3 regions of the Blautia sp. CGZ-1-C1 genome follow, and region 3 is predicted to be linked to each of the others. Evidence: riboswitches for the same ligand, from Rfam matches in the RefSeq annotation. Region 3 holds a riboswitch; each other region holds the start of a gene.
The links. Region 3 has a riboswitch for cobalamin ahead of AC058W_RS08210 (sirohydrochlorin cobaltochelatase). Riboswitches for the same ligand answer to the same signal wherever they lie in the genome.
Positions count from the first base shown of each region.

Region 1: it holds a riboswitch for cobalamin, as region 3 does, so the genes downstream of both, AC058W_RS11515 (cysteine-rich small domain-containing protein) here and AC058W_RS08210 (sirohydrochlorin cobaltochelatase) in region 3, are expected to answer to the same signal.
Region 2: it holds a riboswitch for cobalamin, as region 3 does, so the genes downstream of both, AC058W_RS08715 (hypothetical protein) here and AC058W_RS08210 (sirohydrochlorin cobaltochelatase) in region 3, are expected to answer to the same signal.

Region 1 is NZ_JBWLUT010000119.1:46,449-52,110, reverse strand. It holds gene AC058W_RS11535 (C40 family peptidase) at 1-760, shown strand, start outside; gene AC058W_RS11530 (BMC domain-containing protein) at 1,169-1,534, shown strand; gene AC058W_RS11525 (BMC domain-containing protein) at 1,546-1,974, shown strand; gene AC058W_RS11520 (EutP/PduV family microcompartment system protein) at 2,017-2,523, shown strand; cobalamin riboswitch at 2,663-2,856, shown strand; gene AC058W_RS11515 (cysteine-rich small domain-containing protein) at 3,187-3,510, shown strand; gene AC058W_RS11510 (C1 family peptidase) at 4,137-5,662, shown strand, end outside.
Region 2 is NZ_JBWLUT010000099.1:3,227-8,888, forward strand. It holds gene AC058W_RS08710 (M28 family peptidase) at 1-1,275, opposite strand, end outside; cobalamin riboswitch at 1,801-1,983, shown strand; gene AC058W_RS08715 (hypothetical protein) at 2,123-3,331, shown strand; cobalamin riboswitch at 3,407-3,606, shown strand; gene AC058W_RS08720 (ABC transporter substrate-binding protein) at 3,803-5,365, shown strand; gene nikB (nickel ABC transporter permease) at 5,421-5,662, shown strand, end outside.
Region 3 is NZ_JBWLUT010000095.1:1,665-7,326, forward strand. It holds gene hisG (ATP phosphoribosyltransferase) at 1-90, shown strand, start outside; gene hisD (histidinol dehydrogenase) at 93-1,394, shown strand; gene hisB (imidazoleglycerol-phosphate dehydratase HisB) at 1,483-2,073, shown strand; partial or broken gene hisI (phosphoribosyl-AMP cyclohydrolase) at 2,377-2,700, shown strand; cobalamin riboswitch at 2,827-3,003, shown strand; gene AC058W_RS08210 (sirohydrochlorin cobaltochelatase) at 3,215-4,612, shown strand; gene AC058W_RS08215 (hypothetical protein) at 5,067-5,662, shown strand, end outside.

The sequences.
Region 1 (5,662 bases), on a different contig from region 3:
ATATGCAAACCTGTTAGCAGAACAGACAGCTGAAATCCAGAGACTGGAAGCTGAGAGAATTGCAGCAGAAGAAGAGGCAAGACGTCAGGCTGAGGAAGAAGCTGCAAGACAGGCCGCAGAGGAAGCAGCTGCTGCAGAAGCCGCTGAACAGGAGCAGGAATCTGAATCAGAAGATAATGTGGAATATGACGAAGACGGAAATGTAATAGAGAACTCAGATGATGAGAGTGAAGAGTCCGATTCAGAAGAAGATGTAGAGTACGACGAGAACGGGGATGTTGTTGACAGTGGTACATCTTCTGATGATGTAGAGTACGATGAGTATGGCAATGTAATTGATTCTGATAATACAGTATCCGCAGATGATTACGAGAGTGAACAGTCATCTGGCTCAGACAGTTCTTCTTCCTATTCCGGATCAGGATCTTCTGTTGTAGATTATGCTACACAGTTTGTTGGTAATCCATATGTATGGGGCGGCACAAGCCTTACAGGTGGAGCTGACTGTTCAGGATTTGTTCAGAGTGTATATGCAAACTTTGGTGTAAGCCTTCCGAGAACTTCTTATGAACAGCAGAACGCAGGTACAGAAGTTTCTTATGCAGATGCACAGCCGGGAGATCTGATCTGCTACGGTGGACATGTTGCAATTTACATGGGTAATGGACGTATCGTTCATGCATCCAACTCCGTAGATGGTATCAAGATCAGTGATAATGCAGCATACAGAACAATTGTTTCTGTAAGAAGACTGGTGTAATGACAGAGAGTATATTGATCTGATAATACATCGGGGTAATTAAATAAGTATAAATAATTAAATACAAATAGGGGTGAAAGGGAGTACTGATAAAAGGGGTCAGTGCTCCTTTTCGTTTTCTGCGTAAGATTTTACCAATTATTAAATGGATTTTACCTTGACATAAAATTATTTGGATAGTACAGTTTAAGTAACTGTTAGATAAATTCAGCTAGATTTCAGATAAACCCAGATAAGCTGTGGGATGTCTGACGGGCATGGAAAATGGCTGATATAGCAAAGTGCAGCAAAATAAAATGAGAATATCTGATTGAAGGTTACTGTGCGTTTAATTGTGGGATAGGAGTGTGTGAACAGTAATGCCAGATATCTCAATAGATAGAAGAGAGTGAAAGCGAGGAAAGACAGATGGCAAATGACCATGTAGAACATATAAGAATTGTACAGGAAACGGTTGCCGGTAAGGAAATTACCTTTGCACATGTAATGGGTGGTCCTGCTCCGATCATATATCAGAAGTTGGGATTGAATCCGCAGGTAGATTACCGTTCCTCTGCGATTGGAATCATGAATATGACACCGCCGGAATCTGCTGTGATCGCATCAGATATTGCAGTCAAGAGTGGAAATGTTTATCTGGGATTTGCAGACCGTTTTACAGGTACGCTGATTATTACAGGAGAGATTTCTGATGTAATGTCAGCAATGACAGAGGTTGTGGATTATTTCAGAGATACATTAGGCTATGTAGTCTGTGACATTACCAAGAGATAGGAAGTGCTTTGATGGCAGGGATGACGACAAAAGAATTATTGGAGAAGCTTTATCATGAGGACTATGAGAAGCTGAAAGGAAAGAAACTTCGCATGACCAGAGTGAGAGTTCCTGGCAAGGAAGTATGTCTGGCACATGTGATCAATCCATCTCAGAGTTGTATCTATCAGAATCTGGGACTTCATATAGGAGTCCATGAAGGAGAGGACCATACAGGGGAGGCGATAGGAATGATTCGCTTTACACCCTGGGAAGCAGTAGTTGTAGCGGCTGATGTAGCAGTAAAAAGTGCCAATGTAGAGATTGGCTTTATGGATCGTTTCAGTGGTTCACTGATTCTTACCGGAGGGCTGACAGAGGTTCAGACGGCAGTAGAAGAAGTCGTGAGATTTTTTAAAGAGGTATTAAAGTTTAAAACCTGTGCGATTCACAGAAGCTAGCACAGCCTATATTGGGAGAGCTGAAAGGAAAGAATACAAAATATGAAGAAGATATTTTTGATGGGCAGAAGCGAGGCTGGGAAAACTTCGCTTACGCAGGCTTTGAAAGGAGAAAAACTTCATTACATAAAAACACAGTATACAAATACGAACGATGATACGATTGATTCTCCAGGTGAGTATGCGGAATCTAAACATTTCAGTGTCGGGCTTGCATGCTTTTCATTTGAGGCAGATGTGATCGCTATGGTGCAGTCGGCAGATGAGCCTTTCAGCCTTTTTGGATATGGAAGTAATTCGTTTATTCTCAGACCACTGATTGGGATTATAACAAAGATAGATTCTCCATATGCAAATGTACCGATGGTACGACAGTGGATGATTAATGCAGGATGTGAACGTATTTTTCTGGTAAATAATGTTACCGGAGAAGGAATCGATGAGCTGAAGGAATATCTGGAGGAAGACCTTCCGCAGATTAGTCTGGAAGAAGCGAAATACAGACAGAGCCTGGGTTTAAATGAATGGGAACCCTTGCCAGAGAATTAAATATTATTTACTTCATAAGTTGCCAGAGTAGGATGGAAGTAATTCGTCATTAGAATAAGGATAAACGAAGAAATATAAAATTATATTGATAAATAGTTGACATTCTCATTACAAAATGTTACTATACAGTCAGTATAATTCCATACAGAACATATTAAGTGCTGATACTGTTTAAGAAACAGTACAGAAAGAGGGAATCAGGTGAGAAACCTGAGCGATCCGGTCACTGTAACAGAGGAGCAAATCTCAGAATGTCCATTGTGCCATAGCATGAGAAGGAGAGAGGAGCGATGAGCCTGGAGCCAGGAAACCTGCTTGGTATGGCGAGGTTAAACTTCCGTGTAAAGTGTAACAACCAACTCCGTTGAATCCGCAGCTTCGGAGTGTTGTCTGCTTTTATTTGAAGGCAGACATTTTTTATGGAATGCGCCTGTTCTTTATGAATTATACATGATTAAATGGCAGGCGATACTACTTCGGATTTATTCGTTCCCTCCGCGCACTCATGAACGGATTTTTTTCTACCCCGGGGTAGCATCGCTCCCTCTTATAATTACGTAATTTAAGAAATGCTGTAATGAATTTTTGATACTTTGTTATGCGAAGAGTGATTGATGATTCATTAGAGTATTTTTTTATATTATGAGAAAGAAGGAAAAAGAAATGGAGAAACCTTATTGGGAGGGAAAAGAGTATTCTTATTTCAGCCATAAAAAATGCGAGTATTTTCCATGCCATAAGAATGCAGATCCGGATGATTTTAACTGTCTGTTCTGCTATTGTCCACTATATGCGCTGGGAGATAAATGCGGAGGGAATTTTCGATATACAGAGAATGGGATAAAGGATTGCACAAATTGTATGCTTCCACATAAAAGAAAAAGTTATGGTTATATTACGGGAAAATATCAGGAACTGTCGACGCTGATGAAGAAAATAAGAGAAAATGAGCAGACAGAGACCAAAATACCTCGAGGAATAAAATAAATTTGTGTGAAAAGCGGGAATGTGTCAGATTAGCCCAGATAAACGGGAACGATTTTTATTGTAATATACAATTAAGTTTGTTAGAATAAATACAACAAAAGAGAAGATCTGAAATGAAATAATACAGTTGTTGGAACAACCGGCAGCTAATATCTTCTTAAATATCAAAAACTTGAACGGATTTTTGTGTAAATTATTTTACATACACTCATGCACCGTTCGCACACTTTTCACCTGAACAAAAGAGAATGCGGCACAGGCATTTGACATCTTTTCCTGCCGGTATTTTTTCTGACTGGCAGAACCGGACATTTCTATTTTCTATATGTTTCCTCCTTGAAGCAAGAGTTCCATTGCCGAGGAAAAATTTTTTGGAATTTTATGCATGATTTGTATAGAGGATAAGAGGAGGAGTTCTTTTACTGTTATTAACAGAAGAAAAATAGATTGTAAAGATACAAGGTTGGAAGATATATTTGCTACATAGAACCGCCGGAAAGCATGAAGTTGCTATCTGGCGGTTTTGGTGTAACAGTAAATTTTACAAAGCAGGATTCTATATTGAAAAATGAAATTAAAAATGATACAATGCTATTATCTTTGAACATGGAGGAATTATCAGACATATGAAAAAAAGAACTACTGCTATACGTGTGCTATCGGCTTTTTTGACATCTGCCATGATTTGCGGTTCGATACCTGTAAAAGGTCAGGAGATGTTTGGAACTGGTATATATCAGGAAACGGAAGCAGAGGATATAGAAGAATTTCAGGATTCTCAGACAAATGATTTTGAGACAAATACGGAATCAGATACGGAATCAGATACAGAAGTATTTTCGTCTGACGATACAGAACAGGATTTCCAGGATGGGGAGACGTCGCAGGAGAATACAGAGGGAATCCGATATATCAAAGGACGACCGTTAACAGAAGAGGAGAAAGAAGAGCAATTAGAACCGTTTAAAAATCTGACATTACTAGATCCGGGACCAGAGGTGGAAAGTGATCTGACATCTGTTTATGCTGCCTATGGAAGCAGGGCCGCAGCCTTTCCATCTTATTATGATTCCAGACAAAAGGGACTGGTTACTTCTGTAAAAGATCAGCATCCATTTGGAACGTGCTGGGCATTTGGAATGGCAGCAATCATGGAGTCCTCTTTGCTGGCACAGAACAAGGGGACGTATGACTTGTCAGAGGAGCATCTGTCATATTTCTTTTCCAACAGGCAGAATGATCCGTTAGGAAATACTGCCAATGATATAAATTCTGTATTGGGAAATTACCATAATATAGGTGGCAATGATTACCTGGCGGCAGTTTTTCTCAGCACATGGTCAGGTATGACTACAGAGACAGATGTGCCGTTTCCTACAGACTCCTCACATAAACAGGATCTGACTGAGGCAATATCCGAAGATAAAGCGTACCATGCGGCTGCATATCTGAAAAATGCATCGTTTTCTGAATATAGCGAGGAGCGCATGAAAGAAATGTTGATGAATGATCATGCAGTATCTATCATGCTGTATATGTCAGAAAATTATGTCAATGCAGATACAGCGGCGTATTGTTACCCTGTAAACAGATCTTCGGGAAAAACAATCAATCATATTGTGACAGTAGTGGGATGGGATGATAATTATTCCAGAAATAATTTCCTGTCTGCTTCTAATGTGACAGAAGATGGAGCCTGGATTATAAAAAACAGCTGGGGAAATCAAAAAGGTGATGGTGGATACTATTATCTTTCTTATCAGGATCCGAATATCAGCAACCTGGTAACGACAGAGGCAGTGACGATTGCAGATCAGAAATATAAAAATAATTATTTTTATGATGGATCTTCAGCGATTTCTTCTATAAAAGTACAGCCGGGACAATCAGTGGCTGCTGTTTACGAGGCAAAGGCTGGTAATGGAAAAGAAGAGGCTTTAGGCGAAGTCAATGTAGTTACCATGAACGATAATGCTTCTTATAAGATTCAGATATACACAGATGTCACAGACCCTTCTGATCCGGAAAGCGGTACAGCTGCATATGCGACACCTTATGAATTTGAACAGCCGATCGCCGGAGTGCAGACGATTACAGTGCCGGAAGTGGTTTTGAAACAGGGAAGCCGTTATTCGGTGGTGATCACAAATGC
Region 2 (5,662 bases), on a different contig from region 3:
ATGAAACTGATAGACAGCTTCCTGGTAAACATCCTGATTATCATATTGGGAATGATAATAATTCTGCATGAATGGCCCGGCGCTGAAGTCATTGACTGTGGATGGGATACCTGCGATTGCCATGGAGAAATCATCAGACCATGTCTCGATGGGAGAGAGAACTGTAATCCCGTCAGGATATGCTTCCTTCGGGACAGTCAGGCTGTCTGTAAACTGTCTGATGAAATCTGCATATTCATAGGTACAGCGGATGGCATCCTGCGTATTGTGTGCGTGTGCAGGAAGTTCAAAGTTCAGGTCTGCAATCACTTTACCCTGCCAGTCAGGATGTACGCGGAATACCTGATTGTAGGCTCCTGTTGACCAGTCGTATTTGGAATCAATGATTCCCCATTCCTCGGCAGCCATTGCACAGAAGACGAGAGTGTGGGCAGGTTTATAGCCGCCCTTTACCAGTGCACGGGCAATGCCGAGCATCATGGCGACTGCTGCATTATCGTCCTGGAATCCATCGAAATAGGAATCATAGTGTGCGGACAGCAGGATCATAGAGTCTGTCTCAGTCCCCTGTATTTTACCTGTGATATTGCCTGCTGTTGTGTCCGGGATCACTCTGGAACGGGCATCCAGTGATACTTTTAATGAGGATCTGCGTAATAAAGCAGCATCCTGTTCTGGAGTGTTACGGATATCTTCTGAATCAGCGGTATTGTCTTCGCAGGCGGAAATTTTATTCCGGAGGGCACGCTTCAGGATACGTGCATCTGCCTGAGACAGGGAGAATGCAGGTGCGAAATCAGGACCTGCGATATCCTGTGCATTCAGCGCAGTTTCTGCGATTTCTCCGTAGCCGTTTGCCTGAACTGCGATCAGGGCAGCAGCGCCGCGCAGATAAGCCTGATAAACAGGGAAGCTGATCCACCATTCGTCGCGTTGGTTGATCTCAACCATAACCAGCTTTCCTTTTACGTTTATGCCTTCATAATCTGCGGCAGTTCCTTTTCCCAGATAAACGAGTTCATAATCTTCAAATCCGTCTGTCTCGAAATTTGTCTGATATCCGCCCATCTGAAAGGTGTGTTCCTGCCCGTCATCATCTGTAAATTTCAGGACTGCCTTCTCGAATTCCCATCCGTCCAGTGAGAATGTATCTCTGGTTACATCGGTAAGTCCGATAGCTTTCATTTCCCTGTATAACATATCTCCTGTAGCTGTTTCTGCAGCGGAACCTGCAGTACGATAGCCCAGAACAGGGTTTGTTTTCTCTTTTTCCATGCGTCTGGCAAGCTGGTAGGACCAGTCTGTGTCAATGCAGGAAATACAGGAATCTTCAATGTTCAATTTATTTCGCCTCTTTCCTGATTTTGTAAAATGATATACTGTAAGTTTTTATTATATAGTAAACTATAAATGAGCAAATTTGAAAAACTGTACAATTGAATCCACGGTATGCGGATAGCAAAAAGTATAAAGCAGTTGAATGTTCGCGTAATGTGCACAACCAGCTATGAATTTTGTGCACTTTTAGATATTTGCTCATTTATAGTAGTAAAAATATTTTAGCATAAACAAAGAAATGCCACAAGAGAAGGTAGTGCTGCAAAGAGACCCTTATTATGGAATAGATACTGGAATCTGAATATTCAAGACCATAGTAAAAGTGAATAAAAAAACATATAAATATTAGATGTAAATTATTGACGTTAACCAAATGGAATTATATAATAAAAATATAATGAAGTTGGGGAAAAGCCTTAGCGCGGAGTAAAAATAGTTTTTGACTTTTAGCCCCTGATATCATATTATAAAAATAATGCATGTTTCCAGTAATATGGAATTAAAAGGGAAACCGGTGCAAGTCCGGTACGGTCCCGCCACTGTAAAAGGGAGCTTTTTATCATATATGTCACTGCTTAAGAGGCGGGAAGACGATAAAATGCGATGAACTTAAGTCAGGAGACCTGCTTGCATTAAAAAAGGTTATTTCTTACGGTGTATAAGAAAGGCTTTATTTTTATACCTAAAATACATTTTAAGAAAAGGATCTTTTTTATTTCAGGAAAGGATGTGAGAAAAGAAAACTTGAATTTTTATACAAATACGACAGAAAGGTAAAAAAGGAATGAAAAAGATAATAAGTTTTATATTGACAATGATTATGCTGCTTACCTGCACCAGTATTTCAGTTATGGCAGCTGACACTCAGAGTGATACAACAAATCAGGACGGAAAAATGACAATAGGAGTGTCCGTATATAATCTGAATGATGCAGAAGTAAGAGCATTTAGAAATTATTTTGAAAATTATGTCGGCATGGCTTTTGATGTCGAGTTTTTATATTCTTCCAGTATAAGTACAGCAGAAGAAGAAATCAGCTTTATCAACGAGCTTCATGAAAGAAATGTAAAGGGAATTATTTCTTTCCTTTCCTCAGATCTTGAAGAAGTTCTTCCGGTATGTGAAGAATATGGTATGTATTATGTACGTGGCTCAGGAACGATCAGTGATGAAATGTATGAGAAAGTAAAGGATAATCCTTATTTTCTGGGAACAATAGGAACATCTGTTGAAACAGAAATGGATGCGGCTGCCAATATGGCGGAGTATTTTGTTTCAGAGGATCAGAATAACCAGAATCATTACATAATAGCATGTGGAGGATCTGCTATCGGTAATGAGATGCATCGTCTGAGAACGATTGGTATTCTGAATAAGCTTCAGGAAGCATATGGCCTGTCATATGAGAAGTCTGTAGAAGAACTGGTGAATACGCAGGATACTGAAGAAATTGAAACAGGCAGTGACATTAAGATTACTCTGGTTCCGGGGTATCCAAAAGATCACCTGGATGAAAAGCTGGCTGATTCGCTGAATACAGGAGAGTATAATGTTATTCTGAGTGTAGTGAGCGCAAGTGATTTTATCAAGATAATTGATGCTTATGAAGAAGAGAACAGTACAGATGTATTGTTGGGTTCCATTGACTGTTTTACAGAAGATACATACGAAATGTTTAATAAAAAGGGATATAACGGCAAGGAAAGAATCGACTATCTTGTAGGAAAATACGGTGCTATCGTTGCACCATCATTTGTTGCCATGAAAAATGCTCTGGAAGGCTTTGCAGAAGATTACCGTGAAGATGGAAGTGCTTTCCGGCTGCAGCAGTCATTCTGGACAGCGGATTCAGTAGATGAGTTTAATAAGCAGTATGCGTTATCTATTGGAATGTATGATAATACATATAGTGTAGAGGACATGATGGAAGTTCTGAAATCCTATACACCGGAAACAAATTTTGAGAAATTCCGGAAATTTACGGAAAAATAGATAGAAAATAAGAGTCTAAAATAATTGACGTATACATGATGGTATGTTATGATAGATGAGTATTCATACGGTCATTTAATGATTTTAGAGATAAGTTCAGACCAGCAGAAGCGTCCTGCTGGTCTGATTAAAAGGGAAACCGGTGTAAATCCGGTACGATCCCGTCACTGTGATAGTTGGTTTTCAGCTGAATGCCACTGGAAGATATTTTTCTGGGAAGGTGTTGAAAATGGGTAAGCTTAAGTCAGGAGACCTGCTTATTTCTGGTAAAAGAGATTCTTGCGGACGACGAGAAATCCTGATTAAGAGTTACAACTTCATGTGTTGCATATATATGTTTGATTCTTTAATGGTAAGATTTCGTGACGGATGTGGGAGCATCTGTCTTTTTTTTCGTTCAAAATCACAGGAATGGACAGTATGAGAAGGAAGAAAAACAACGAAGAAACAAAAAAAGAAAGGAAGTAAAGGATGAAAAAAACAAAAAGAGAATTACTTGTGTTAGCAGCGGCAACAACAGTTGCATTATTAATGGGAGTTACTGTACAGGCGAAGGGTGATGAGAAGGTTTTAAACTTCGGATGTCAGATGTACACAGATGGATGTGTAAACAGTGCAAATGATGAAAACAGTGGATGGAATGCTATGAGATATGGTATTGCTGAAGCATTATTTAAATTCGATGACAATATGGAAGTTATCCCGTGGCTTGCTGAGAGTTATGAAGTAAATGACGAGCATACAGAATGGACGATCAAGCTGAAAGACGGAATTAAATTCTCTGACGGATGTGATTTAACTCCGACAAAGGTAAAAGAGTATTTTGATCACATGAAAGAGGTAGGACCTTCCGGATCTGCCAAACCGGAGAAATATCTGGAATTTGAAGCAGAAGTTACTGTAGATGATGATGCAAATACTATTAACATCAAAACAAGCAAACCATATGCAAACCTTGTAGGACAGCTCTGCCACCCAACTATGGGAATCACAGATGTAGAACATATTGAAAACTACGATAATGGAATTATTGGAACAGGTCCATACAAGATTGAAGAATTCAATGGTGTAGGTGTTGGTTATACATTAGCTGCAAATGAGTATTATCGTGAAGATGTTCCATACGATAAGATCAATCTGCTGTTCATGGGAGATAACTCCGCAAAAACAATGGCTCTCCAGAGTGGTCAGGTAGACTTGGTTGAGAATATCACAAATGTAGCAGATATTCAGGATTTCCAGGACAGTGATGACTTTACTGTTGATATTGCATCCGGTGTACGCTGCGGATTTGCATGGATGAACTTTGATGGTGTTCTTGGAAACAAAACACTTCGTCAGGCAATCCTGATGGCAATTGACTATGATACAATCTGTAATTCCAGAACAATCGGTGGACTTTATACACCAGGATTTTCCGTACTGCCATCTACTCTGAACTATGATTACGACAAACTTGAGAATCCATATACCTATGATCCGGAAAAAGCAAAACAGATTCTGGATGATGCAGGAATCGTTGACACAGATGGAGATGGAATCCGTGAACTGGATGGCCAGAATATCAACCTTAGATATATTTCTTATGAAAACCGTCTTCTGAATGACTTTGCAGATGCTCACGCACAGTATCTTGCAGAAATCGGCATCGGTGTTGTTCCTGAATACGGAAGCTCAGATGATCAGTGGAGTAAACTTGCAGCACTGGATTATGACTTTAATAACAATAACTGGATCACTGTTGGTACCGGAGATCCTCTGGCATATATGGCTAACTGGGCAACTGATACCAGCTACTGCGCATACTCCAACCCGGACTATGATAAGTTATATGAAGAATTAAAAGGTGAAATGGATCCGGAAAAGAGAAAAGATCTGATCTTCCAGATGCAGCAGATCCTGGTAGATGATGCAGCGGTTCTGATTGATGGATACTACAACTCGTCTATGATCTACAGTAAGAAAGTTGGTTCTGCACATATCCATACAGCAGATTACTACTGGCTGTCAACAGAAATTACTCCTGCAGAATAAGAAAAGTCTGCGAATTGTGAAGTTACTGAATAGTTACAAACAGAAATAAAAAGAGGTGTCTTTTTTGAGTAAAAAGCAAATAATCAAGCGTTTATTACAGATTGTGATCGTATTGATCGGTATCAGCTTTATTACATTTGCACTGACCTTTATGTCACCAGGTGACCCTGTACGAAACATGTACACGGCAACCGGTGTAATGCCTACTGAAGAAATGGTTCAGGAGACACGCGAGGAACTTGGTCTGAATGATCCGTTTCTGGTGCAGTATACCAGATGGCTTAAGAACTGTCTGAA
Region 3 (5,662 bases):
GTTGTTAACCAGGTAAGCATGAAGATGGAGAACGAAAGAATTCGCAAACTCATTGAAGATTTAAGAAGAGTTCTGCAGGAGGAAATGTAAAGATGCGTACAGTAAAATTAACAAAAGAATCCACAAAAGATATTCTTGAGAATCTGCTGAAAAGAAGCCCGAACAACTATGGGAAATTTGAATCCACAGTAGCTCAGATTCTTGATAAAGTAAAAAATGAAGGAGATGCAGCACTCTTTGCCTACACAAAGGAATTTGACAAAGCAGATGTAACAAAAGAGACAATCCGTGTCACGGATGCAGAGATCGAAGAAGCATATGCGCAGATAGATCCTGCACTTCTTGGCGTTATCCGCAAAGCACTTGTCAACATCCGCAAATATCATGAAAAACAGATTCAGAACAGCTGGTTTACAAGTGGGACAAACGGAACTATGCTCGGCCAGAAAGTGACTCCGTTAAACAGAGTAGGTGTTTATGTACCTGGCGGAAAAGCAGTTTACCCATCATCCGTACTTATGAATATCGTACCTGCAAAAGTAGCAGGAGTACCGCACATTGTTATGACAACACCTCCTGGAAAAGACGGCAAAGTATGTGCATCTACACTGGTAGCTGCCAAAGAAGCAGGGGCAGATGAAATCTACAAAGTAGGAGGCGCTCAGGCAATCGGCGCACTGGCATTTGGAACAGAGAGCATCCCGAAAGTAGATAAGATCGTAGGCCCTGGAAATATTTTCGTAGCCCTTGCAAAGAAAGCAGTATACGGATATGTAAGCATTGACTCTATTGCAGGTCCAAGTGAGATTCTTGTTCTGGCAGATGAGACAGCAAATCCACACTTCGTAGCAGCAGACCTTCTTTCCCAGGCAGAACATGATGAACTTGCCTGTGCGATCCTGATCACTACAAGCGAAGAATTTGCAGCCAAAGTAGATGAAGAAGTAAAGGGCTTCGTAGAAGTCCTTTCCAGAAAAGAGATTATCCAGAAGTCTCTTGATAACTTTGGCTATATCCTTATTGCGGAAGATATGGACGAGGCAATTGAAGCAGCCAATGAAATTGCTCCGGAACATATGGAAATCGTGACAGCCAACCCGTTTGAAGATATGATGAAAGTAAAGAATGCAGGTGCGATCTTTATCGGAGAATACAGTTCAGAACCTCTGGGAGATTACTTCGCAGGTCCGAACCATGTACTCCCAACAAACGGAACAGCCAAATTCTTCTCTGCACTTTCTGTAGATGATTTCATTAAGAAGTCAAGCATTGTATATTATTCTAAAGCAGCGTTGCGTGACATTCACAAGGATATCATCCAGTTTGCAACCTCCGAACAGCTTACTGCACATGCAAACTCTATTGCAGTTCGTTTTGAGGATGAGGATAAATAATAGCGTCAGATCTTTTTAAGAAATAAATAGAAGAGAAGCTATCCAATCCATTACATATTACAGAGAGAAAAACAGCGAGGACGTAATTATGGCAAGAGAAGCCTCAGTAGAGAGAAATACAAAAGAAACCGAGATTAAATTAAAGATTAATCTGGACGGAACCGGATATTCCGATATCGAAACAGGAGTGGGATTTTTTGACCATATGCTGGATGGATTTACCCGTCATGGACTTTTTGACTTAAGTGTCAGAGTTCATGGTGACCTTCAGGTAGATGATCATCATACGATCGAGGACACAGGAATTGTTCTCGGAACCGCATTAAAAGAAGCAATCGGCGACAAAAAAGGAATCAAGCGTTACGGCAGCTGCATCCTTCCGATGGATGAATCCCTCGTGCTCTGTGCGATTGACCTGTCCGGAAGACCGTATTTTGCATGGGATGCAGAATTCACTACAGATAAGATTGGCGATATGTCTACAGAAATGGTAAAAGAATTTTTCTACGCTATTTCTTATTCCTGTGGCATGAACCTCCATATCAAGGTTCTGACTGGTGGAAACAACCATCATATGGCAGAAGCCATGTTCAAGAGCTTTGCCAAAGCACTGGATGTAGCAACATCTTATGACCCGAGAATCACAGATGTATTGTCTACCAAAGGAAGCCTTGCGTAATGTAGATAATTGGTAAGTATTCAGCAGTCTACTATCCCGCGAGGTGTTTTGGCATGAACATGCCAAAATCCCGAGACATACAAGTCAAAATCCCATCGCCGAAGGCGATTTTTAATCGTAACTGTGAAGGTACTGAACAGTTACGATAATTGCAGAATAATGAAAGATGTTCCCGGAATAGCAGGAAAATAGTATTTTCTGCGGGTTCTGTGGAACATCTTTTGAGATAAAGATAAAATAAACCACTATATAAAAGTTAATCAGGAGAGAGTAATAAAGATGGAAAATACAGCAAATTTAAAGAGCAGCATCGCCTGGTCGGATTTCAAATTAAACAGCGACGGAATGGTACCTGTAATTGCACAGGATTATCAGACAAATGAAGTTCTGATGCTTGCATACATGAACGAAGAAGCATTTAACACCACACTCCAGACCGGCAAAATGACCTACTGGAGCAGAAGTCGCAATGAGCTTTGGACAAAAGGTCTCACTTCCGGACATCTTCAGTTTGTAAAGTCTCTTACATTAGATTGCGATAACGACACCATCCTTGCAAAAGTAGAGCAGATCGGTGCAGCCTGCCATACAGGAAACAGAACCTGCTTCTTCAAAACACTGACAGAGGCAGTAAAGTAAGAGAATCAACGTTGTTTCTCACATAGTGTAAAAACATCAATAGGAAATATATATAAATTGTATTGACATTTTTTATTAAATGTGATAAAAAAAGAGTATCCGAATTGAATATGTGCAATGTTATAGCGCAAAGGTTACATCATATATGATGTGCAAAAGAGAATCCGGTGAGAATCCGGAGCGATACCGTCACTGTGTATGGGAGCTGCCTTTCAGAGACCACTGGGCTGCCGGGAAGGGGAAAGCGGCGATGATCGAAGTCAGGAGAACTGCCTTGGCGTGGAATTTAAGGTCTGCGGTATACAGAACCTATATTCTCATAACTATACATAGCTCTTTTATATAAATGAATCAGGCAGTCTGATTGAATTATGAATTGTGAGATATCTGGCTGATTCATTAAAAACCATGTATTTATGGGAAAGTGGCAGCCGCAGAATATGTGGCTGCTTTTTTGCATACGTCTGTCCGGAAATACAAGAAATAAAAGAGGAAAAACAAAATGAAAAGAAAATCCATGTTAGCTTTATTACTTGCAGTATCTATGACCTGCTCCATGACAGCAGCAACAGGTGCAGTAGCATTCGCATCTGACGACACAGCAACAGAAGAATCAGCAGATGATGCAACAGCAGATGACGCTGACGCAGCTGATACAGAGGAAGCTTCCGATGACACAACAGAAGCATCTGATGATGATCAGAAAGCAGCAGATGAAGTAGCTGCCCTGATCGATAAGATCTATGTTCAGGAAAGAACAGATACAACTGATGAAGACTGCAAAGCAGCAAAAGAAGCATGGGACAAACTGACAGATGCTCAGAAAGAGCTGGTAGAAGGTGAAGAAGCAAGCCCTGAATACTTTGGCCGTGACACAGGTGACGCTTCCAAAGATGATCCGCGTAACCAGGATGAAATCGGTGAGAACGAACTCCTTGTAGTAAGCTTTGGTACATCTTTCAACGACAGCCGTGCAGAGGATATCAAAGGAATCGAAGATGCTCTTGCAGAAGCATATCCGGACTGGTCAGTAAGACGTGCATTCACAGCACAGATTATTATCAACCATGTAGAAGCAAGAGATAATGAAGTAATCGATAACATGCAGCAGGCACTTGACCGTGCAGTAGACAACGGTGTTAAGAATCTTGTTGTACAGCCTACACATCTGATGCATGGTGCTGAATATGATGAAATGGTAGAAGCTATCGACGGATATAAAGATAAATTCGAATCCGTAGCAATCGCAGAGCCAATGCTTGGTGAAGTTGGTGATGACGCTACAGTAATCAACGACGATAAGAAAGCAGTTGCACAGGCAATCACAGATGAAGCATGCAAAGAAGCTGGATTTGATGATATGCAGGCAGCAGCAGATGCCGGTACAGCATTCGTATTCATGGGACATGGAACATCCCATACAGCTAACGTAACATATGATCAGATGCAGACACAGATGGATGACCTTGGATTCACAAACGCATTTATCGGTACTGTAGAAGGTGAGCCAGAAGATACAGCTTGCGAAGCAGTTATCGAGAAAGTAAAAGAAGCTGGATTTAAGAATGTAATTCTTCGTCCTCTGATGGTTGTTGCCGGTGACCACGCTAATAACGATATGGCTGGTGATGATGAAGATTCCTGGAAATCTCAGTTCGAAGCATCTGGTGATTTCGACAGTGTAGACTGCCAGATCGCAGGTCTTGGAAGAATTGAAGCTGTAGAAGATCTCTATGTAGAGCATACAAAAGCAGCAATCGATTCTCTTGGAGCATCTGATGAAGCAGCAACAGACGATGCTGATGCAGAAGCAGCAGATGATACAAAAGATGAGGCAGCGGCTGACGATACACAGACAGAAGAAGCAGCAGATGATACAGCAGAGGCTGATGCTGAATAATAGAATAAAAAGTTATTTCTTTAAATAACATTGTCCAAACAAATAAACTGCCCGGAGAACTTGCAGAAGTTCCCGGGCAGATATATTATATGATAAGAGAGAATGATATTTTTTACCATATAATATATCTGGTATGTATTTTTATGGTTACTGTTCACTGGTAATATCCCGCGAGGTGTTTTTTGTGAGCGAAGGTCACAGAAAACCCGAGACATACCGCGCGAATTTATGCGATTAGCATAAATTCTGTGCATCGCGAAGCGTGTTGCTGGGAACGGAGTGAACAGTAACTTTTTATGTTTTGGATAATATGATATCAGGGTCAAAAGGTCAGAAAGTCGCTCGTGTTTGCACGATAAGACTTTTGAACTTGGGACCTGCCAAACATGAGAGAGTAGCGATTTACGTAGTAAATCTGCGGATTATGAATATATAAAACAAGGAGAGAAAAATCATGAAAAAACATTCATTTACATTATTAATGTCAGCACTTACTATTTCCGCAACACTTCTTGGAACAAGCCCGATTCTGGCAGAGACAGACACCGACACAGCGACAGAAGAGAGCGCCGATAAGGAAGAAAGCACAGATAAAGCTGATTCGGAAGAATCTGATGCAAAGAATACAGATGCAAAAGCAGAAGACGGCAAGGATGCAGACGCAGCAAAAGGCGACACATTAGAAGATGGTACATACACAGCAGAATTTGACACAGACAACGGAATGTTCCATGTAAACGAAGCAAACGATGGAAAGGGAGTCCTTACCGTAAAAGATGGCAAAATGACAATCCACGTAAGCCTTGCATCTAAAAAAATCGTAAATCTTTTTGCGGGCAAAGCAGAAGATGCCCAGAAAGATGGAGCAGAACTCCTCGAGCCGACAACCGATACTGTTACATACAGCGATGGAATGAGCGAAGAAGTATACGGATTTGATATTCCGGTACCGGCACTTGACGAGGAATTTGATGTAGCCTTAGTCGGAACAAAAGGAAAATGGTATGACCACAAAGTAAGTGTTAAAAATCCGGTAAAAGATGATTCCGC